3 regions of the Staphylococcus sp. AS1337 genome follow, and region 2 is predicted to be linked to each of the others. Evidence: riboswitches for the same ligand, from Rfam matches in the RefSeq annotation. Region 2 holds a riboswitch; each other region holds the start of a gene.
The links. A riboswitch is a leader RNA that binds a small molecule or an ion and turns the genes downstream of it on or off. The one in region 2 is predicted to bind thiamine pyrophosphate.
Positions count from the first base shown of each region.

Region 1: it holds a riboswitch for thiamine pyrophosphate, as region 2 does, so the genes downstream of both, ACSUE0_RS00045 (thiamine phosphate synthase) here and ACSUE0_RS10230 (ECF transporter S component) in region 2, are expected to answer to the same signal.
Region 3: it holds a riboswitch for thiamine pyrophosphate, as region 2 does, so the genes downstream of both, ACSUE0_RS05515 (3-oxoacyl-ACP reductase) here and ACSUE0_RS10230 (ECF transporter S component) in region 2, are expected to answer to the same signal.

Region 1 is NZ_JBOIHZ010000001.1:6,527-14,557, reverse strand. Features, by position in the region: gene ACSUE0_RS00055 (AEC family transporter) at 434-1,357, shown strand; gene xylB (xylulokinase) at 1,459-2,946, shown strand; TPP riboswitch at 3,096-3,205, shown strand; gene ACSUE0_RS00045 (thiamine phosphate synthase) at 3,275-3,859, shown strand; gene ACSUE0_RS00040 (NAD(P)/FAD-dependent oxidoreductase) at 3,852-4,964, shown strand; gene thiS (sulfur carrier protein ThiS) at 4,954-5,154, shown strand; gene ACSUE0_RS00030 (thiazole synthase) at 5,156-5,923, shown strand; gene ACSUE0_RS00025 (ThiF family adenylyltransferase) at 5,923-6,921, shown strand; gene nrdD (anaerobic ribonucleoside-triphosphate reductase) at 7,134-8,031, shown strand, end outside.
Region 2 is NZ_JBOIHZ010000006.1:26,266-34,296, forward strand. Features, by position in the region: gene purD (phosphoribosylamine--glycine ligase) at 1-297, shown strand, start outside; gene ACSUE0_RS10220 (energy-coupling factor transporter transmembrane component T family protein) at 407-1,213, opposite strand; gene ACSUE0_RS10225 (ABC transporter ATP-binding protein) at 1,206-2,615, opposite strand; gene ACSUE0_RS10230 (ECF transporter S component) at 2,628-3,203, opposite strand; TPP riboswitch at 3,284-3,385, opposite strand; gene graF (glycopeptide resistance-associated protein GraF) at 3,765-3,899, opposite strand; gene auxA (lipoteichoic acid stability factor AuxA) at 4,142-5,443, shown strand; gene ACSUE0_RS10245 (class I SAM-dependent rRNA methyltransferase) at 5,757-6,926, shown strand; gene ACSUE0_RS10250 (DUF697 domain-containing protein) at 6,986-7,528, shown strand; gene ACSUE0_RS10255 (phosphocarrier protein HPr) at 7,693-7,959, shown strand; gene ptsP (phosphoenolpyruvate--protein phosphotransferase) at 7,962-8,031, shown strand, end outside.
Region 3 is NZ_JBOIHZ010000002.1:586,524-594,554, reverse strand. Features, by position in the region: gene ACSUE0_RS05520 (LLM class flavin-dependent oxidoreductase) at 1-1,043, opposite strand, end outside; gene ACSUE0_RS05515 (3-oxoacyl-ACP reductase) at 1,065-1,817, opposite strand; TPP riboswitch at 1,929-2,027, opposite strand; gene rpsP (30S ribosomal protein S16) at 2,242-2,508, shown strand; gene rimM (ribosome maturation factor RimM) at 2,752-3,258, shown strand; gene trmD (tRNA (guanosine(37)-N1)-methyltransferase TrmD) at 3,258-3,995, shown strand; gene rplS (50S ribosomal protein L19) at 4,098-4,448, shown strand; gene ACSUE0_RS05490 (YfhO family protein) at 4,777-7,410, opposite strand; gene ACSUE0_RS05485 (YfhO family protein) at 7,452-8,031, opposite strand, start outside.

The DNA.
Region 1 (8,031 bases), on a different contig from region 2:
TTTGATTTATTATCTATACTTAAAATTTATTTTTCAAAATATCAAATAATGAGGTGAAGTAAATGTTAATAATGGTTGCAGTTCTTACACCAATATTACTTGTCGGCTTTATCGTGATGTCGATTTTAGAAGAAAAGAAAACCAATAAGAAAAAAGGAAAGAAAAAGTAAGCTTATTACTATAAATTAATAAGCAAAATTTGATTTCCTAATATCGAGACAAGTTGTTTAACGTGAAACATAACTTAACAGTCTTGTGGGTATGCTCCAGTTCTTGCATTGCGTAAAAGAATTTGCAATGAATAGTTTCATACGCAGTTAGCTTTAACGTGAACAATGTGTGATTTATTTTCAAGGGGGATACTTATGTAAATTTCTTATTTTTTCATAAGTACAAAAAGTAAGTGGAATTAGGCAAAGGGGGCAAAATTAAAATGCACGAAATGTTAGTTATTTTAGAGACTGTATTGTTGCCTATTTTTATTATGATTGTAATAGGGTATGTACTGCAGAAAAAATTTACATTAGATTTAAAAACATTGGCAAAGTTAAACATATACATATTTGTACCTGGATTCATATTTGTAAAATTTTATAAGACGAATTTTGAAATAAAGCTATTATTGTACATCGTATTATTCTTTATCATATACATAATTATCCTTTATGGTATTGGTAAGTTATTGGCATATTTTGGTACAAAGGATAAAGGGGAAGCAACAACATTAACGAATAGCGTATTATTTTTTAATTCTGGTAATTACGGCGTCCCGGTAAATGATTTAGTATTTAAAGGAGATCCTTTGGCGATGTCTGTTCAAGTCATTGTGCTTTCCTTACAAAATATTTTCACTTTTTCATATGGTATATTTTCAATACAAGCTGTGCATATTGGGAAACTTAAAGCGATATTAGGTTACTTTAAGATGCCTGTTTTATACGCTTTAATATTCGCGATTGTTTTGAATTATGGTAATGTCGCTATACCTAAGTTTATATGGACACCGGCAAACTATATTGCAGATGCAATGATAGCAATTGCCTTATTATTATTAGGTGCCCAAATTGCTAATATTAAATTTAGCTTTAAATGGTCAAGTTCATATGTGTTTATATTTGTGAGGCTGATTGTCGGCCCGGTAATAGCCCTTGGTATTATCAAACTGATGGGGCTTGAAGGTATCATAGCACAAGCGTTATTTATTACTTCAGCTATGCCTACATCCGTTAATAGTTCTGTTATTGCCCAGGAATATGATAATCATCCAGAACTTGCGGCCGAATTAGTCTTTTTATCAACATTACTGAGTGCGATAACCGTAGTCATCGTCATTTATATGTCGAAAATATTATTCTAACTTCAGTTTCATTATAATGTCATATTATTGGAAATTTGAAAGTTATTTCAATATGATACAGTTGTTGAATATTTAAAATCTAACAAAAGGAATCGATGATATTGAATGAAGCAGTGTTAGGTATAGATGTAGGAACAAGTTCAGTTAAAGTTATAGCCGTGAGTAAAGAAGGAGAAGTTCTAGCTAAGGTTAGCGAAGAGCTTGATATTATACAACTTCAATCTGGATATAATGAACAACAACCAGATGAATGGTTTGAGGCAACAAAGTCATGTATTAGACAAATATTAAGTAACAACGCGTTAAATGATATCTATATTCGTGCCTTATCGTTATCTGGTCAAATGCATAGTTTAGTGGCATTAGATAGCAATAATAAACCGATTCGAAATGCAATATTGTGGAATGATACTCGATCAACACATCAGTGCGCAACAATTGAACAACAATTTGGTAATTATGTGTTATCAAATCCAGTATTAGAAGGCTTTACACTAACGAAATTGCTATGGATAAAAGATAATGAGCCTAATAATTGGAACAAGATAGCAACATTCTTATTACCTAAAGATTATGTGCGGTTTAAGCTTACCGGTAAAATAAATATGGAATATTCAGATGCTTCAAGCACACTATTAATGGATCCAAAACAGAAAAATTGGTCGAAGGCAATTGGCTCACAATTTGGTATTCACGATATTTATCCTTCACTCGTATCATCCGGAGATTTTGTTGGATATGTAGAAAGTAGCCTAGCTAAATCATTAGGATTAAAAGAGGAGGTAGCTGTTTTTGCTGGTGGTGGTGATAATGCATGTGGTGCACTTGGTGCTGGCGTTATCAAATCCAACGATACATTATGCAGTATTGGGACTTCTGGTACGTTATTAACTTGTGAAGAAGGTGAAGGAAAGATGTATCGCCATAATTTGCACTATTTCAATCATGTTGTCGAAGATAAATCATATGTAATGGGTGTGACGCTTGCCGCTGGAGATAGTTTGAATTGGTTAAAAAAGCATGTATTTCCTGACTTAACTTTCAATCAAATTTTAAGTTTAGCAAGTGAATCTACAATTGGCAGTGAAGGATTGTTATTTGCACCTTATCTTTCAGGTGAGCGTACACCACATGGCGATTCCAAAATTAGAGGTAGCTTTATCGGGTTAAGTACTTTACATACAAATGCAGATATAGCTAGATCAGTAATTGAAGGTATTACTTTTTCATTGTATGAAACATTGGTATATTTACGTGGAAAAGGGAAGGACATAACGCATATTACCTCGATTGGCGGAGGTGCGAAGAATGATTTTTGGTTACAATTACAAGCTGATATATTTAATGCGAAAGTCAGTAAATTGAAATATGAGGAAGGGCCTTGCATGGGGGCTGCAATGCTAGCTATTGTCGGTTTGGGTTGGTATGAAAACATAGAAGATATAGTTAATCAATTTATTGTCTATGATAGAACCTTTTTTCCAAATAAAGCTCATCACGAACGCTATGTTGAATATTTTGAAATATATCAAGAAGTCTATCGTCAGACCAGACCTATAACAGCACGTTTGTTAGAGTTGTCTTTATAAGTGGGAAATTGCATAATAATGTCAGCTAACATTAGAAACATTTGCTACCAATGTCAAAGTGATACTTGAAAAGTAAATCATTATAAGTTAGATTGTAAGTAATCGTTAAAACATGTGAAATGAACATTTAATTTGAAAATTTAATAGATAGAAACCACTGGAAGTGCCTTTGATAAAGGCTGAGACCGAAGTAATAACTGAGGGATTCCTAGAACCTGATCCAGTTCGCACTGGCGTAGGAAAGTGGCGTTTTCTATGATAGAAGTAATCATATAACGTTATTTTTCCACCAGGGAAAATAACGTTTTTTTATTTTGGGGTGAATATATTGTTTATTGCTATTACACCATATCAAGATTTGTCTAAATCACATATTAAGCATTACTGTAAAATCGAAGGTGTTATTGATTACTTATTAATAAGAGTGCCAATGAATACTGAAGAACTAATTCAGTGGGTTCATGAATTACTAAAAAATGAGTTTCCTAAGGATAAGATTATTATTCATAGCGATATCAACGTAATCATACGATGTGACTTGTCGGCAATTCATTTTAGAGAAAGTGACCGTTCTATTGTGGAAATACAAACTCGTTATCCTAATTTACAAGTGAGTATGTCTACGCATCGTAAAGATGCTATTGCTAACGCTAAATATTTAGGGCTAGATTTTGTGTTGTTCGGACACGTATTTGAAACACCTTCTAAACCTAAACAAAAGCCTAGAGCAAAGACGGAAGTTGAAGAAGCGCTACAAATTGATATTCCGATTATTGCAATTGGAGGTATTAATCAACATACTTTATCTTCTTTACCTAATGGATTTTCAGGAATAGCCGGGATTTCTATTTTTAATAAATACTCGAAACAAAAACTCATGAATATGAAGGAAGTGTGGGAGGAACATGTATGATGTCATTATTATTGGTTCAGGAGTCATGGGCATGTCAATAGCACGTGGGTTAAGTCAGTCCTTTGCGAATATAGCTGTGATAGATAGAGACGAAGCAGGTAAGCATGCATCTTATAAAGCAGGTGGGATGTTAGGCGCGCAAAATGAATTTACCGAAAACAGTGCTTTATTTAGTTTGGCAACAACTTCTCAAAAGATGTTCAAACCTCTAAGAGACAGTTTGTTTGAAGAGGTTGGCGTGGATATTGAGTATTTAAATAGTGGATTAATAAAATTGGCTACGAATCATTATGATAATAAAAAAATCGAACAACAATATCAATTCTTGAGACAACATTTTACATCTGTAGAACATCTTAGCCCGACTGATGTTCAGCATATGTCCAACGGGGTCATTACTTCAAAACACACAAATGGTATTTATATGGCTGAAGATAATCAAATTAATGCAAACCGCTATACCAAAGCGTTGTTGAAGTCGCTATCATATCGACATATAGATAGAATATACCAAACAACTGTAACCCATATTGAAGCCGAAAAAGGCGGCTACCGTGTGGAGACACAAAGTGGAACTTATTATACTGAAAAGTTAATTGTCACGGGTGGTGCTTGGACAAGCACACTTTTACCGCAATATTTACCTTGTGAAGCGGTTAGTGGTGTAAAGGGAGAAGTACTATTGATAGAACAACCCGATTTGAATTTGGGCGTTACCATGTTCCTGACAAATGGTTGCTATGTCGTCCCTAAATTAAAGAATAGATATTTAGTCGGTGCAACAAGTTACTTTGATGACTACTCAGTTGGGGTGTCTAATGCAGGGAAATCATGGCTTAAGTCACAAGCTTTGCGCTATATACCTGATTTGAAAAATGGAAAAATCATAAACCAATGGTCAGGTATACGACCTTATTGTCAAAATGAACAGCCTATTATGGATGAAGTGGATAAAGACTTATTTGTCATTACTGGCCATTATCGCAATGGAATTCTACTATCACCTTTAATAGGCGAGTTGATGAGTCAATGGGTTATTAATGGCCATAGGCCAAAACAATTATATGATTTTCAGATTAGGAGAGGTGAAAGAAATGAAATGTAAGATTAATGGCGATGTATTTAACTTTGAACAACCAATTAATATACAAGAAATAATTCAATCATTAGGACTGGATGAAACACGTATTATTGTAGAGCATAATGAGACACTAATTAAACGTGAACAATTTGCAACAAGGTTAGTCAATGATGAGGATAAATTAGAATTACTAGAATTTGTAGGAGGCGGATAATATGTTTAAAATAGGAAATTTCACATTAAATTCAAGGTTGTTGTTGGGGACAGGTAAATTTGAAAGTGAGCAAATACAGACAGAATCAATTCAAGCTTCAGAAACTGAAGTATTAACATTTGCTGTCAGAAGAATGAATTTATATGACAAAAATTTACCTAACCCATTGGCCAAAGTAGATTTATCAAAATTTGTTACTTTCCCTAATACTGCAGGTGCTAAAAATGCTAGTGAAGCTGTAAGGATTGCCGAAATAGCAAATCATGCAGGAGTCTGTGACATGATTAAAGTAGAGGTCATTGGTGATGACGAAACATTATTGCCAGACCCATTAGAAACATATGAAGCATGTAAAGTGTTGTTGGAAAAAGGTTATACGGTCTGTCCATATATTTCAAATGATGTCGTATTAGCTAAGCGCTTAGAATCACTTGGTGTACACGCGATAATGCCACTTGCATCACCTATAGGGACAGGTAGAGGTATTAACAACCCATTAAATTTACGCTATATCATAGAACGCACAAATGTGCCCATCATAGTTGATGCGGGTATTGGTTCCCCTAAAGATGCTTGTCATGCGATGGAATTAGGTGCTGATGGTATTTTACTTAATACGGCAATATCAAGTGCAGCGGATCCTGTGAAAATGGCAGAAGCAATGAATAAAGGGATTACTGCCGGAAGATTGAGTTATGAAGCAGGAAGAATACCTGTGAAGTATACGGCACAAGCATCGAGTCCAACTAAAGGTATTGGATTCTTATGATAGAACGGTACAATCGACAGGTAAGATATCATCAGTTTGGTGAGCAAGGTCAAAGCCAACTTCAAAAAACTCATGTCATGATTATGGGTGCAGGTGCACTTGGTAGTCACAGTGCAGAAATGTTAGTAAGGATGGGGGTAGGATCACTTACTGTAATCGATATGGATATTGTTGAATTATCCAATTTACATAGACAGGCGTTATATGATGAGTTGGATGCGGAACAAATGTTACCTAAAGTTGAAGCATTAAAGCATAAGTTGAATCAAATCAATAGCAACGTACAAGTAACAACAATAGATCGAGAAATAACAAATTTAAATATAGAAAATCTATTAACGGCATATCATCCGGATATTGTTATAGATGGTATGGACCATTTTAAAATAAGATATTTAATCAATGAATCTTGTAATAAGCAAAGTATACCTTGGATTTATGGTGCTGCAGTTGGTAGTAAAGGTACTGTTTATGGTATCGATAATCAAGGACCATGTTTGAAATGTCTACTTGAAACAATGCCAAGTACTGGTGAAAGTTGTGCAATAAATGGTGTGCTACCACCAGTGATTTATCAAGTAGCTAGTATGCAAATTTCCGAGCTAATGAGATGGGTCTCTGGCGAAGCATTTTCAAAAAAACTTATAACTATAGATTGTTTTAATATGCAATATAAGTCAATGGATATTAGTGCTTTAACACAAAGTGATTGTAATGTTTGTGTGAAGCATGAGTATGAATTATTAAATGATAAATACGACACCAAGATAGAGAAGCAATGCGGAGATATGTTCTTGTTACGCTTTAACGCCGACATTTTTAACCATATTGATTATTTACCAGTTACTGTGAAAAAAACTAATGACTTTGTGAAACTATTGGCGTATGAGGCTCATGAAATCACACTGTTCAAAGATGGAAGAATGCATGTCTATGGTACTGAAAATGAGGAGGAAGCTAAGAAAATTTATAGAGAAATTGTAAAGAGTTTGAGTTGAATATAAAATAATTTAAAACACTGATTAGACAATAGGATGATTAACTATTGTGTAGTCAGTGTTTTTTATATTTTTAGATTGTTAATATAGATGTTTTGAAAATGTAATTAAAGTTCACAAATACTTTGAAAAGATTTTACAAATTTGTGAACTGCTTATTTATACATTGAAACACTATATATTGTGTTATAAATTTAAATAAAACACAACATATAGAAAAGAGGGGTAAAATGAATAAACTCGAACAAGATTTAAAGAATTTAATAACTAAAGATCCTACAGTGATAAATGAAAATGCCAATAAGGATAGCGCTACATTTTCGACGATGAGAGATTTAACAGCCGGTGTAGTATCTAAATCATATGCGTTAAATCATTTATTACCAGAACATATCGCAACAGCTCATAAAGAAGGGGACATACATTTTCATGATTTAGATTATCATCCATTTCAACCGCTTACGAATTGTTGCTTAATAGATGCAGAAAGTATGCTCAAGAATGGTTTTCAAATTGGTAACGCAACTGTGACTTCACCTAAATCAATTCAAACAGCTTCTGCCCAACTTGTACAAATCATTGCCAATGTTTCTAGTAGCCAATATGGAGGGTGTACAATTGATCGGGTTGATGAATTACTGAGCCATTACGTTCAATATAATGAAGCTAAGCATCGAGAATTGGCTGAAAAATTTGTGACACCACAAGACATAGAAACTTATGTTGATTATCGAGTTTCACAAGATATCGAAGATGCTATAGAAAGTTTAGAATATGAAATTAACACATTGTATACATCAAATGGTCAAACACCTTTTGTAACATTAGGATTTGGATTAGGAACAGATACATATAGCCGTAAAATCCAACAAGCAATTCTTAACACTAGAATCAAAGGTTTGGGTAAAGATCGTATTACTGCCATCTTCCCAAAACTTGTATTTTCAATTAAAAAAGGTGTGAATTTTAGTTCGAAAGATCCGAATTATGATATAAAACAATTAGCATTAGAGTGCTCTACTAAAAGAATGTATCCTGATATTTTGAATTATGATAAAACGGTCGAAATATTAGGTGATTTTAAAGCTCCGATGGGTTGTCGTTCATTTT
Region 2 (8,031 bases):
AATTTCGAATGGAAAGATAATGCGGTTGTAGGCGTTATGTTAGCTTCAAAAGGTTACCCAGGACAATATGAAAAAGGACATCAAGTAACAGGTTTTAATTTAAATGGCGATTACTTTATCAGTGGTTTGAAGAAAGAAAATGATGTGTATGTTACTTCGGGCGGTCGTGTCATATTAGCATTAGGCGAAGGTGAAGATATTGCTGAAGCTAAATTTAATGCATATAAAGCGGTCGATAAAGTAGAAAGCGATGGGCTTTTCTATCGTAAAGATATTAGTAATAAAGCGATAAAATAGTTGAAAGTTTATCATAAAGTTAAAAAGCGATTGGACAAAGTGGTTTAAGTTTTGTCCAATCGCTTTTCTTTTTGGATAATATGTCTACTTAAAAAGTTGGTTAATCTTTTTAATAAATATTTGTTACACGTATATCTTCAATGCCGGTAATAGGAATATATTGAGCTAATAAATAAGCACTCAATAAAATGATAACTATTACTAAAATTAATAGAAAATCTTTATACGAGAAAGGTGCATAATAATAATACGTTCTTGGACCATCTTTAAATCCATTTTTTTCCATTGCTACAGAAAGCTGATGTGCTTTACGAATGTTTTGGCTTAATAAAGGTATTAATAAATGTTTTAATTTTTTTAAACCACGATAATTTTGTGCGTTAATTAACTGATAACGCATTTTTAATGATTTTCTAAGTTGTATTAATGAAATGAACATCAATGGAACCATACGAATTGCTGCCATAAATGCATAAGCCACTTTAGGTTTTACTTTTAAGTGTTGCATTAAACTGTAAAAAACTAAAACAATCTGAGAAGTGAAAGCAATTAAAATTCCAAAAAATGAAATGGTAGTTGTACGCATGGCTAAATGTAAGCCACGATATAAACTCTCTGAAGTAATATGGATAAAACCAAATTGGAATAGTGTGTGCGTACCATCGCCATAAAAAATCATAAACAACGCAGATATGACACTGAATATCATCGTTAAAATAACAAAAGTTAAGGTGATTTTTAATTGCAAACCATTAAAAGCTAATAAAAATAAAAGCATTAAACATGTAATGTAGAGCATGAAATCAAACTGATGAACAAGTATAACAAAGAAAAATAAAATAACAGCGATTGCTAACTTAGTAATTATATTTACATCATCTACAAAAGTATAATGTTTCTTCCAAAGATCAAACATAATCATCACCAACCATTTCTTCTATGACGTGATGTGATAAATGGAGTCTTCGAGTTGGGTAACGAGATATGATTTCTGAGTCATGTGTCACCATAATAATAGTCTGACCACTAGCTACACGTTGTTGAAATAATTTTATTAAATTAAATGTATTATGGCTATCGAGACCAAATGTAGGTTCATCAAGTAATATGAATTCAGATGATGAACTTAGTGCAATTGCAACACTTAAGCGTCTCTTTTGACCTATTGAAAGTTCATAAGGATGTTGAGATTTTACGGATAGCAAATTAAGTGTATCCAACATTGATTCAGTCTGAGCAACAGCTTCTTGTTTAGAATTAAATTTATTTTTATATTGAATATGAACTTCATCATAAACGGAAGAAGTTATGAATTGTAACTCTGGATTTTGATAAACTAAATACATATATTTAGCAGCTACTTTAATTTTATTGAAAGAACGATTATTCACTAACATACGTCCTTCATATTTAATTAATTGCATCATTGATTCGAGTAATGATGTTTTTCCAGAGCCATTTGTGCCTGTAATTGTAATCCATTCTCCAGTCCCTACACTTAATTGAGGTATATTAATAAGATTATGTTTACCACGTTTTATGGTTACATTACCAAATTCAAGGTTTAACTTTGAGCTACTGCTATTGAAATGCATAGTTGATGGAGCATATTGCCATGCATTAGGGTGCCAAACGCCATACTCTGTTAACAAATCTTCATGTTCATTCAAAATTTCATCGGGCGTGTTGTCAGCGATAATGTCACCCTCATAATTTAATAAGATGACACGATCCATATGTTGCCATATATGATCCACTTTATGTTCGACAATGATTACTGTTTTATCTTGCCAAAGAGCTTTAATTTCCCCCCATAGTTCTGCAGTCGATTCAACATCCAACATTGCAGTAGGTTCATCTAAAAACAAGGTTTTCGACTGTTGTAATATCGTTTCGGCAATTGCTAATTTCTGTTTCATACCGCCACTTAGCTGATTAATGTATTGGTTTTTATCAACTTTTAAATCTACGGCTTTTAATGCATTATCTATACGTTTATCCATTTCGTGACGAGGGATTTGTTGGTTTTCTAAAACAAATGCTAATTCTTCGTCAACTTTAGGCATACAAAATTGACTATCTGGATCTTGAAATATAACACTACTGGAATCATCGATAATTAATTCATCATATTTAATAGGTAAATCAATAAGATTTGGTACAATACCACTTAATACATTTAATAAAGTGCTTTTGCCAGAACCTGATGGTCCTAGTAATAATACTTTTTCGTTTTCTTTGATTTGGAGTGTTAAATGATCAAATATCTTTTTCTTACCGTTTGGATATTTTAATCGTAAATTTTTTGTAGCTATCAACGTAATTGCTCCTTATAAATTATCATAGTCACTTTCTGTGGCAGGTCTGAACAATTTGGTTACTCCCGTTTGATCCAATGCTTTTACTATATAGTAGGAAATTAGGCCGGCAACGACGATGCCGCTTATAAGTCTGAATCCGATATATAACGCTAGATTCCAACCTACAACTTCACCTAAATAACCATAAGCAAAGTCTAAAGGCAATGTTGAAATAGAGGCTAAGAGACCAGCGAGCATTGCGACCATTGCTGAACGAGATTTATACCTGAAAATAGCAAATATAATTTCACATGCTAAACCTTGTAATAAGGCATAGACCATAGTTGCAATATCAAAACGACCCATGACAATAGTTTCTCCGGCACCAGCAGCAAATTCGGCTAATATTGCAATGCCAGCTTTAGGGATAATAAGGTATGCGACGATAGCAGCCATGAACCAAGCACCATATGTTAATTCTTCAAAATGTAACCCTGTAACTTGTAACGCTTTATACACAAAATTCCAAATGTTGTAAATAATTGCAAAAACAACAGCAATTAGCACAGTCACTAGAATTTCTGAAAGCTTTAATCCTTTTGACATAAAAAATCCTCCTAATATAAAAACGCACAACCTTCTAGAAAGTTGCGCGTTAAAATATAGGCATACAAATACCTGGAAAATAGGTGATTAGTACACTTTCCTACGCTAGTTTCATCTAGATCAGGTTCAAAGGGTTTGAGGGTATACCTCATCTCAGTCACAAAACACCCCTAGTGCGAATGATTAATTTAAATTTAACTATAATGTATGACTTTTAAGGAATAATGTCAAGACTGCCTATTAAATTTAATATATAACATATGTACTTTACTTCTATATAAGTTAATAATTATTTCGCTTTAATCAAATTAAAAATTGTTCATATAAAAAGGAGGTGAGCTATTTTATTTATATCCACTATCCATCTTAATCGCATTACATCCCAATACATATGGTATTTACATCTGAAGATATTGTCTTCACACATATAATACATATCTAATGCAATTGCATTGAAAAATTACAATAAAGGTGAGGCTGGGACATTTATTATGACCCAGCCTCACTTGTCGGATTTACATTTATATTTTAAAGCATGTGAAACCTATATTATTGAAAAATTTAGTCTAATGAATCTTGGACATTCTTTTTAGTTTCTTCTGTACTATCTTCAGCAGTTTCTTTCTTATCTTTTAATTTATCTTCTGCTTCTTTTGCTTGTTCTGCGGCTTTTTTGTTTAATTCTTCTTTACTCATAGATTAAACACTCCTTTTAAAGTATATGACTTCTATAAAATATATATACCACAACTTAAAAAAATCAAACAAAACTAGTGATTTAGATTTTAGTCTTAGTTATAATCAATTTATTGTTTAATTGAATGATATAAGTGGAAAGTTGACTATACATCGATTTATATCATACTATGGACTTATTTATTAAATTGTTAAAGACAAGAACTAAATGTTAATATATAATAACTTTTGAGGTGAATGGTATGTCTTTTTTGAAGAAACACGCTGAGATATTATATAGTTATATTATAGGCATCGTTTCGCTTTTCACAGGTCTCATCATTTTAATCAATTTACCTTTAATTGATAAATTAAATAACAAGGGTAAAATTGACTTACATATTCATAATGTATGGGATTTTATAAACGCATTTTTTGGTGAAATAATTAGAGTGATAAGCAATTATATAGGTAATTTCCCAGTATTTAGTGCCATTATAATCATTTTATTTGGTATTGGTGTTGTTTTGCTTGGTTTTACTCTATTTAGAACAACAAGATACGACTATGACATTTCAATATTCTTTTTAGTTATTGGTATATTGTTCTTTATTATCACGTTAATATTAATGACTCAAGTTTATAGCTTCTTTGCTATTATTTTCGTAATACCATTTGCAATTCACATTGGTTACATCGTTTATAAGGACGAGTTAAATACAGATCATAGAAAATACCATTATCTTTGGATTATTTTCAGTTATGGTTTTAGTTATTTGATTACGCAAATTGTGCTATATGGGAGAATTGATAGTGATGAAATTATACCGATTGATATTTTAAGTGTGAACACATTTTTCATAATTATGTGGTTACTAGGTCAAATGTCAATTTGGAACTTCTTATTTTTAAGAAGATCCCTTCCATTAACTAAGCAAGAACTTGGAGAAGAAGAACCGGAATTATCAAGAACAAGTAAAGGCACAGTAACGAATCAAACGAAAGAAACTTGGAAAAACTTACAAGATAAAACAACAGAATTTACTAGAAAAACACGCAGAAGTGTAGATATTCAAAAAGCAAGAGATAAAAAAGATAAATTCATTACAAAGTGGAAAGATAAAATAGACATTCAAGAGGATGATATTCCTAATTGGATGAAAATACCAAAATGGGTAAAATCAGCATATGTAGAATTATTTTGTGGCGCAGTACTATTATTTTTCACTTTAATTGAATTTAACAATAGAAATTCATTGTTCGTTTCTGGCAATTGGGAGATTTCTCAAACGCAATATGTAATTGAGTGGATAACATTGCTAATCTTAATGTTTATTATCATTATTTATATATTAACGACATTAACGAATTTCTTAAAAGATAGGTTTTACTATTTACAATTATTTATGGTTAGTCTATTATTCTTCAAATTGCTTACTGAATTCGTGAATATTATGGTTCATGGCTTATTACTATCAATTTTCATAACACCAATATTACTAATTATGTTAATTGCTATTGTTGTAGCCTTTGTAATGAAATTGCGTGAACCAAGTAAATATTAATTTACTAAAATATTGAAGCGGATAAAGCGTAGGATTAGATCTTAATGAATAAATAAGGTTATATCGACTGACTCCGTTAAAGTTGACTATCAAAGAATTAAGTTTATGATAAGCGCACTTTCTATTTTAGTCAGGTTTTACCAATATTAATTTTTAAAGGCTGAGACAAATATTTGTTGTCTCGGCCTTTAATTTTTACTAACAATAATGTAGTGATTTAAAGATAATTGATGTTACGATAAGGTTGAGATGATAGAATGAGTAAGCGAAGAAAAATTATAAATATAAAAAGCAGAAAGGCTGACATAATTTTATGAAAACTGCCACATTAAATAGAGGTAAAGAAACAAAGTATTTAAATGAATATCCACTTATAGATGAAGATGATATTTACTCACATGATCATTTAAAAGAAGGAGATTTATTTTATTTAGTTAATAACCAGGAACAATATATTGCTACTGCATATGTCGGTAAGCAACATAAAGGAATTGGCTGGGTTTTAAGTTACGATAAAAATGAAGTGATTAACACGCAATTTTTTGAGAGATTATTTGAAACAGCAAAATCTGAAAGAACGTATTTTTATAATATCGATGGAACAAACGCTTTTAGAGTATTTAATGGTGAAGGCGATGGTGTTGGAGGTCTGACAATAGACAACTACGATGGTCATTTCTTAATTCAATGGTATTCAAAAGGGATTTATAAATTCCGTTATAATGTACTATCAGCCTTAAAAGCTGTATTTCCTTACACTTCAATATACGAGAAAATGCGTTTCAAAGATGCAGAAATTAAAGGTGGTTTTGTTGATGGTGACGCACCAGAATTCCCAATAGTAATTGAAGAAAACTATACTTTCTACAATGTTCACTTAGATGATGGACCAATGACTGGCATCTTTTTAGATCAGAAAGAAGTACGTAAAAAATTAAAAGATCAATACGCAGAAGATAAAGAAGTGTTAAATGTTTTTAGTTATACAGGTGCATTTTCAGTAGTTGCAGCAGAAAAGGCTGAAATGACAACAAGCGTAGATTTAGCAAACCGTTCTCGTCCTTTAACAGAAGAAAATTTTGGGTTAAATAGCATTGATCCTAAATCGCAATATATTTATGTAATGGATACATTTGACTTTTATAATTATGCACGTCGTCATGATTTATTTTATGACACGATTGTTATAGATCCGCCAAGTTTTTCTAGAAATAAGAAAAAAACGTTTTCTGTACAAAAAGATTACGATAAATTAATTTTAGGTGCACTCGATATACTTGGACCAGATGGTACACTACTATTGTGTACAAATAATAGTGCATTTTCATTAAAAGCATTTAAAAATGTAGTGAATACAACATTAAAAGCCGAAAATGTAGATTATGAAATTGTTGATGTAATGGGCTTGCCTAAAGACTTTAAAACACATCCTCATTACAAACCATCTAAATATCTAAAAGCTATTTTTGTGAAAATAAGGTAAAACTTTGAAAAAAGGGTATTATTTTTAATGTGAATGAATTTACTTAAGGAGTGAACGAGATGAGCTTTAAAAATAAAATAACAAATAAATTTACAAATAAAGTAGGCAATAAAGTACTGAAAATTGAGGATATTAAACAAAAAAGTAATATACCTACAACAAATATTGAGATTGAGGAACGTCGTGAAAGAGCACAAGCACTTGTTAGAAAAAAATCGGTTTTATCTTCAAGTGTAAGTGTTGTGCCAATTCCAGGTTTAGACTTTGGTGTAGATATTAAGCTTATGAGAGATATTATTGAAGATGTTAACAAGATATATGGTCTTGACCATAAACAGGTTAATAATATGGGAGACGATATGAAAGAACGTGTTTTTGCAGCGGCTGCAATTCAAGGAAGCCAATTTATAGGTAAGAAAGTATCCAATGCAATATTGAAAGTGGTTATCCGAGATGTTGCCAAACGAGTAGCGGCAAAACAAACTAAATGGTTCCCTATTCTTGGTCAAGCAATTTCAGCTTCAATAAGCTATTACTTCATGAAGAAAATAGGGGAAGAACATATTCAAAAATGTGAAAAAGTTGTAAAAACACTTATTTAAAACTGTAGCGTTTTCACAAAATGATTAAAATTCGTTGAATATTGTCATATCATGGGTGCAACGAATTGAATTTATATGTATAATTTGGTAATGTTATTATATAAAACTATGCTAGGTTTTATAATAAACTAACGATTCTAACTATACGAAGGAGATATCATATTATGGAACAAAAATCATATGTAATTATTGACGAAACAGGTATTCACGCTCGTCCAGCGACAATGCTTGTTCAAACTGCTTCAAAATTTGACTCAGATATTCAATTAGAATATAACGGTAAAAAAGTTAACTTGAAATCAATCATGGGTGTTATGAGTTTAGGTGTAGGTAAAGATGCTGAAATCACTATCTACGCTGATGGTAGCGATGAAGCTGACGCAATTGAAGCAATAACAGATATCTTATCTAAAGAAGGATTAACTAAATAATTATGTCTAATTATATTAACGGCATAGCTGCATCTGATGGTGTAGCTATTGCTAAAGCATATTTATTAGTTG
Region 3 (8,031 bases), on a different contig from region 2:
GGATTTTTATCTTTGATAATTTCTAATACAGTTTGATAACGTCCTTTAGGCCCATTAAAAGATTCTACGGGTGGTAACGATGGTACAAGTTCATCTAAATCCCAATTATGACAATCTTGACGAATAAAAAACTCTAATTGATTTAAAGCTGTATCAACTTCTAAAGATTCATCGAGTTGTTGTTTTTTTGCATAAGCTTCTTCATATGATTGTCCAACATATGTTACTAAACCAGGGAATACTTTTAAGCTATTTTCGGACTTTCCTTGTTGCATTAATTTTTGATTTAATTTCTTTTTAAAATTGTTTGCTTGATCAAAATTCCAAGCCACAGCATAGACTGCATCTGCGTATTTAGTTGCCAATTCGATACCAGGATCCGATGCTCCGGCTTGCATTGCAACAGGTTTTCCTTGAGGGCTACTTGGTGTTGTCAATGGCCCCTGAACACTGAAATGTGAACCTTTATGATTGATAGGATTGATTGCAGAATTATTAATTAAACTATTGTCTTCTTTATTATGTAAAAAATCATCAACACTCCAAGATTCAAGTAATTGATTCATCACTTGAGCAAATTCATCTGCTTTTTTATAGCGTTCTTCGTGTTCGGGCAAGTGGTCCATACCATGGTTCTTAGCTTCCAAATCTGTCATTGAAGTTACTAAATTCCAACCAGCGCGACCTTGACTAATGTGGTCAACACTTAATAATTGTCTAGCGGCTGTAAAAGGGTTAGAAAATGTACTAGATATAGTAGCGACTAGTCCAACATGCTGAGTAACTTGTGATATAGCTGTTAAATTAACTAGGGGATCGAACCAAAATGCAGGCATATCACTTTTAGAATTAGCTGGAAATGATTGGTTGTCAGCAAAAAATATAGCATCAAATAAGCCTTGTTCTGCAATTTTTGCTAACGACTGATAATATGTAATATCACCAATACGTTCAATGCTTGAATGAGGCATGCGCCATGCAGCTTGATGGTGACCACATCCATAGATGAGTACACCGATGTTTAGATGTTGTGATTGTGTCATAGAATAAATTAGTCCTCCTTATTAATTCATTGTTAAGCCGCCGTCGACTGTAAAGTTCTGACCTGTAATGCCATCAGATTGATCCGATACGAGATATGCAACCATATTAGCTACATCTTGTGGTGCGGTAACATTTTTAATAGGTGTTGTTTGAGCAATTAAATCAAAGACCTCAGTTGATGTAGTTGCACTTGCATCGGTTGTTTTTAACAAACCACCAGATACTACGTTTGATGTGATACCATATTGACCTAATTCGGCAGCCAAATTACGTGAAAATCCAATTAATCCCGCTTTAGCTGTTGTATATTCATGATAAGGGACAACAGGGTTTTGAAATAAATTTGTGCCTATTGAGATAATTTTACCTTTTTTTCTTTGAATGAATTGAGGTATAACGCTTTGACATACATTGAAAGCTGCTTTTAATGTACCATCAATTTGTTGCTGGTAATCATCCCATGAAAGATCTACAAATGCTTTTTGTTGAACAGGATCAAATTTAAATCCAACTAGTGCATTATTAATTACAACATCTATCTGACCAAAATATTGTGTAGCTTCATCAACTAACCTGTCAATTTCATTTCGTTTTGTCACATCTGCTTGTATAGCGATTGCTTGTCGAGTTCCAATTTCATCAACAAGCTTTTGTGCAGTATGTTCACTATTATGATAGTTTATGACAACGTTATGACCATGCTGAGCTAGTGTTTTTACTATGACTGCGCCTAATCCACGGCTACTGCCAGTTACTATTACGTTTTTTTTCATTATATACACCCCTTAATTTTCAATAAAAAAATACACAACCCTTCCGAAAGAAAGTTGTGTATTAGAAATAGCAATATATGTATAAAAAGTGCTTCAAAAAGCTTTTGAAATATGCTAGACTTCACACTTTCCTCCGCTAGTTCAAACTAGATCAGGTTCAAAGGGTTTGAGTCAGACTCATCTCAGTTAGAAACACCCCTAGTGCATTTGGTTATTTAATTTAATTTCAATGTATATTTTTTAGTGGTTAATGTCAAGTTTAGGATAATTTAAGATTTTATACAATATCATTTTGAGATGAAGAAAAGAAATTTGCAGAATGTTGAAATTGGTAAAGAAGAAACTCTTTACAAAGTTGGATATTACTGTTATCATTATTTCTTGTAGAAAATAAAAACTATGAAAATTAAAGGAGCGAATATAAATGGCAGTTAAATTACGTTTAACACGTTTAGGTTCAAAAAGAAATCCATTCTATCGTATCGTAGCAGCTGATGCTCGTGCACCACGTGACGGTCGTAATATCGAACAAATCGGTACTTACAACCCTAACAATGTAAATGCACCAGAAGTTAAAATCGACGAAGAATTAGCACTTAAATGGTTAAAAGATGGTGCGAAACCAACTGATACAGTTCATAACATTTTATCAAGAGAAGGTATCTTGAAAAAATTTGATGAGCAAAAATAATTTTTAATCTAATATACATTCTGTATATTTGTAAGAGTACCTCAAGAGGTGCTCTTTTTTTTATTGAGAAATATCAAATAAAATTCAACAATAATGAAAAACGGCGATATATCATAGAACCTTTATTTTTTAAATGTAATGAGTCACAGTGATCGAACTTACGTGTTATAATAAGCTAATAAAATAACGAATATACATAATCAAAGATAAATGAAATAGTCAAATTATTATGGAGGAACATATATGAAAGTTGAAGTAGGGAAGATTGTAAATACACATGGGATAAAAGGAGAAATCAAGGTAAAATCCAATTCAGATTTTACCGATATACGTTTTCAACCAGGTGAAATTGTTGAGATAGAACGTAAAGACAAAGAATCATTAACATTTACAATTTCATCATATAGAATGCATAAAGGACTTCATATGTTGACATTTGAAGGAATCAATAATATAAACGATATTGAGTATTTAAAAGGTGAAACGTTAGTTCAAGAACGTGATCATGAAGAAATTGAATTAGGTGAACATGAATATTATTATTCAGATATTATTGGTTGTACGGTCTTCGATGAAGAAGATACTCCAATTGGTCGTGTGATAGAAATTTTTGAAACAGGCGCCAATGATGTTTGGGTCGTTAAAGGAGACAAAGAATATTTAATACCTTATATTGCAGACGTAGTTAAAGAAATTGATGTCGAAGGTAGACGCATTCAAATCTCACCAATGGAAGGATTGTTAGATTAATGAAGATTGATTATTTAACTCTATTTCCAGACATGTTTAATGGCGTGTTAAATCATTCTATTCTTAAGCGTGCTCAAGAAAAAGATGTGTTACAAGTCAATACTGTAGATTTTAGACATTTTGCAGAAAATAAACATAATCAAGTAGATGATTATCCTTTTGGTGGTGGGCAAGGTATGGTATTAAAGCCTGAACCTATATTTAATGCAATGGATAGTATCGACAAGACGGCTGACACGAGAGTGATACTAATGTGTCCTCAAGGACGTCCTTTTAATCAAGACATTGCTAATGAACTTAGTCAAGCAGAGCATATAGTTTTTATTTGTGGTCATTATGAAGGTTATGATGAAAGAATCCGTGAAAATTTAGTAACGGATGAGATTTCCATGGGGGATTATGTATTAACTGGGGGAGAGCTACCAGCAATGGTAATGACTGATGCAATTGTTAGGCTACTGCCTGGTGTGTTAGGTAATCAACAATCACATGAAGATGATTCATTTCAAGATGGTTTGCTAGAATTCCCTCAATATACAAGACCGCGTGAATATAAAGGGATGGGTGTGCCAGATGTATTGTTGTCAGGTAATCATGCAAATATTGAAAAGTGGCGTCATGAGCAGAAAATTTTTAGAACTTGGACAAAGCGACCAGATCTTTTAAATTACGATACTATGTCTCAAGAAGACAAAGAGATTATAGAAAGATACAAAAAGCATTTGAAAAAAGACTAACTATGTGCTAACATATTTTAAGTGTGCGACACACGAAAAATCACTATGATCCGCTGCTATATTTTGTCGAGGCAAGAACATAGGTTGAAGGAGAGAAAAATAATGAGTAATCACAAATTAATCGAAGCAGTAACTCAATCGCAATTACGCACTGACTTACCTTCATTCCGTCCGGGTGACACTTTAAAAGTGCACGTACGTATTATTGAAGGTACACGTGAACGTATCCAAGTATTCGAAGGTGTAGTAATCAAGCGCCGTGGTGGAGGTATTTCAGAAACTTTCACTGTACGTAAGATTTCTTCAGGTGTAGGTGTGGAACGTACATTCCCATTACACACACCAAAAATAGAAAAAATTGAAGTTCCACGTCGTGGTAAAGTTCGTCGTGCTAAATTATACTACCTACGTGAATTACGTGGTAAAGCTGCTAGAATTAAAGAAATTCGTTAATCAGCATAATAAGCATAAAAAAGCGGTCCTCTTTATGAGGACCGCTTTTTTATTTATTGACAAAGAAAAAATAAAGATATTGGACGAACTTCATTATCCAATGTGAAGTATATAAAATTGAGAGATCTCTACAAAGATTAATAGAACTTAAATAGAGACTTCAACCTCTAAACGTCCATTTAGATCTACATAATCTGTAAAAAACCTTAATTCCCCTTTATAGTTACTACATAGTAGACATAGCTAACTAAATGAGTATTGTTTTAATATCGGGCCGCCAATACAAAATAAAGAATTTATATTGTATTGGCACATTTAATGATATTTTCTACCTGCGTGTACTATTTTTAGATTTATTTCTTAACCACCATAAAAAGACAATACTAGAAATTACACCGAAAACAGACAGCGTGACTAATAGTAGGGTGTGTGGTGGTGTATATTTTAAGGTGATTGTTTCTTGACCTTTCTCAGTGGGAATCACCGTCATAATACCGTTACCTTGTTTGACAGATAACTCTTGTTTGCCCGAATAGGCTTTCATACCATTACGATAGGCCATAGGAAGTACAATGTATCCTTTATCTTCTTTGTGCTTAGTTACTGTATAACCTGTACGTTGTTGAGAAACTTTGACAGGGTTTAAAGATTTTGTTGCGTTACGTAATGTTTGATAATCTTCACCATAGATTCCTTTGATATTAAATCGATAATCACCTTTAGATAATTGAATGTTTAAATCTTTATTTGCTTTAACGCGCATGGTTACTGGTGTAACAAAGCGTCTATATTTATAGGTCAATTTATTTCGTTGTTGGCTGTATTCGTTAACACGAACATCATGTGCTTTATCAGGTGAGAGTAACTCTACATCCATCTCAACATACATATCTTCGTATTTGTCAGTAATAGATTTAGGTAAATGATAACTTATGCCCCCATTATCTTTAGAAACGACTAAATGATTATCTTTGTTTCTGTGAGCATGGTTAAATGTTGATGTCGCTTCTGTTATCAAATTTTTATTAGCTTTGAATGTTTGATTGGATGAAGTGCTACTATCATTCAATACAACACCTTGTAACATGGCTTGTTCTCTATCTAATGGTGATTTAAGGTCTTTGGAAGCAAAAACTTTATCCGTGATGTGTGCACTTGGGTAAGCTACTTGATTAGTAGAATGTAAAAATGACTCTTCTTTAGAATGCTTAACAGTACTTTCGTGTTTAAATCCGTATGGAATATTTAAATCATTTGGACGACGTATACGATCTTGTACATTCCATAAAGCCATCAAATTAGCACGATTAGATAATAAACGATATGTACTATTTTTATCAGTGTGCATGTTGATTTGTAAAGTTTTATCGTAGTATTTTAAGATATCACCATCGAATATACTTGAATACAAAGCAGTGCCATTGAAATGATAAATCATCGGTGAATTCAAACTGTATTGTGACATATAATCAATTCTATTTAATGGGTCATCATCATGTTGCTGATTGATTTTATTTATTTTTTTTGCTAATTCAGGACTTTTATATTTAGCATCATGCATAGCTGAAACTGTTGATTCGTAGTTTTTAACATTATTAAAATGATTGTTAGATAATATAAATGCTTGTTGCACAATAAATAAGCATAGGATGGTAAATATAACCCATCGTTGTTGCAATAAATGTTTTTTTAACAATGTAAATGCTATGAAAATCATAAGTATTAAACATACGGACATCCACGAGATTTTTTGATCAGTTACTACAAATGACATAATACCCATAATTATTAAAACTGGTAAACAAGATATGGTATAAGATTTTAGATTTAACTCAGAAAGATGCTGAATAAATAAAGCAATCAATCCCGATGTTGTTAATGCAAAAATATAAACCCATCTACGCTCTGGCGTTGAAAAACCATTAAACATACTATCGAAATAAGGTGTTAACGAACCTACTAACATAATCCATGTTGCGATTGCAAAAAACCTATAGTAATAATGTTTGTAAAGTTTGAAAGATAATAAAGCGATGATAGTAATAATTGATACCGTAATGTAAAATCCATTGCTAAAAAAGTTTTTCTGACGGGCAAAGTCAGTAAATATATTTATACTAAAATGTGGATTACTCACTCTATCGTTATTAAGAAATGAAGATACACCCGTATAGAACCCCCAAATACCAATTAACGTGCTCAATATAACTGCAATAGGTATCATCCACAACTGCTGTTTTCGAGAAACTACATCTCTCGGATGTGGAAATATAAAACGATATATTACATAAGCTAATATCACAATCGCTTCATAATAACTAAAATAAAAATTTGAAAAAAGTGTTAATGCAATTGCAAAAATAAAAAGTCCTAATTTCTTTTCTCTATAAAAATGTTCAATACCTAATAATGACAAGGGGAGAAAAATTAGTAAATCGCCGTAGTAAGACCACGTAAAATTAAAATATATAACTGTTGTAGAAGCCGCATAGAGCAATGCAGCCAAAAATATTGAATGATTTTTAAACTTTAAATATTTAAAGAAATAAAAGGTTATAACAAAAGTTGCTACGCCTTTAATAAAGGCAACGATTAACTGATTACTGGCCCAAAATGTGATTTGACTTGGATTACTATTGAATATCACTTCCGATAACCACACAAATATAAAATTAATATAAGTGAAGGGGGAGGTTGAATAGTAATAAGATAAATCTTGTACAAAATCGCCTCCAAGACCAAATGAGTAATCATATGAACTTTTAAACTGACTAAAATGTTCATACAAGTACATTTGAAAAGGCATCATTTGTCTGTAACCGTCACCATAACCGCTAAAAACAACTCCATGAGTTAGATAGCGATAAATATATGGTGTGAATGTAAGAAGTGCTACAAAAACCCCCATTATAATGATACATAGTAATCTCGTTATTTTATTGGACCAAAGCTTACGAAACATGGTAATACCTCATCTCTGATAAACTCCTTTTATAAAGTGTTTTAATTGTTTTTCAATTTTTTACGAATTAGCCATGTAATTGTAGATAATGTAAATATGACGGAAATAATTATCATGGTATACCAATATTTAGGGCGATATTTGAGAATTATTTGACTAGTGTCTCTATTTACAGAAACGCCAGTCATCATATAGTTTACTTTAAAAGGTTTTACTTTTTTGCCATCAATATAGGCTGTCATGCCATTACGATACGGAATGTTAATAGAAGCGATTCCTTTTTGATGTGATGTCAAGTCAACTTTGACACCATTTTTAATATCATGATAGCTACCTATGTTAGTTTTAGAACCATGGGCAGACTTTAATTTTTGGTAATTTTCACCGTGTAAACTTTTAATATCTAATTGATAATTTCCAGATGGGCTGAGATTAATATTTATATTACCTTGTTCATCTGGTTGTGTTTTGTAAAGTTGAGTATCTACGCCTGTTCGATACGTAGAATTATTGAATAATCGATGGTTTGCATAGTCATTTATATTTACTGTGAAGTTACTGTCCGGATAACCGCGTTTTACTTTTAAAGTTAAATAAAAATCACTAAAACGTTGTCTCAGG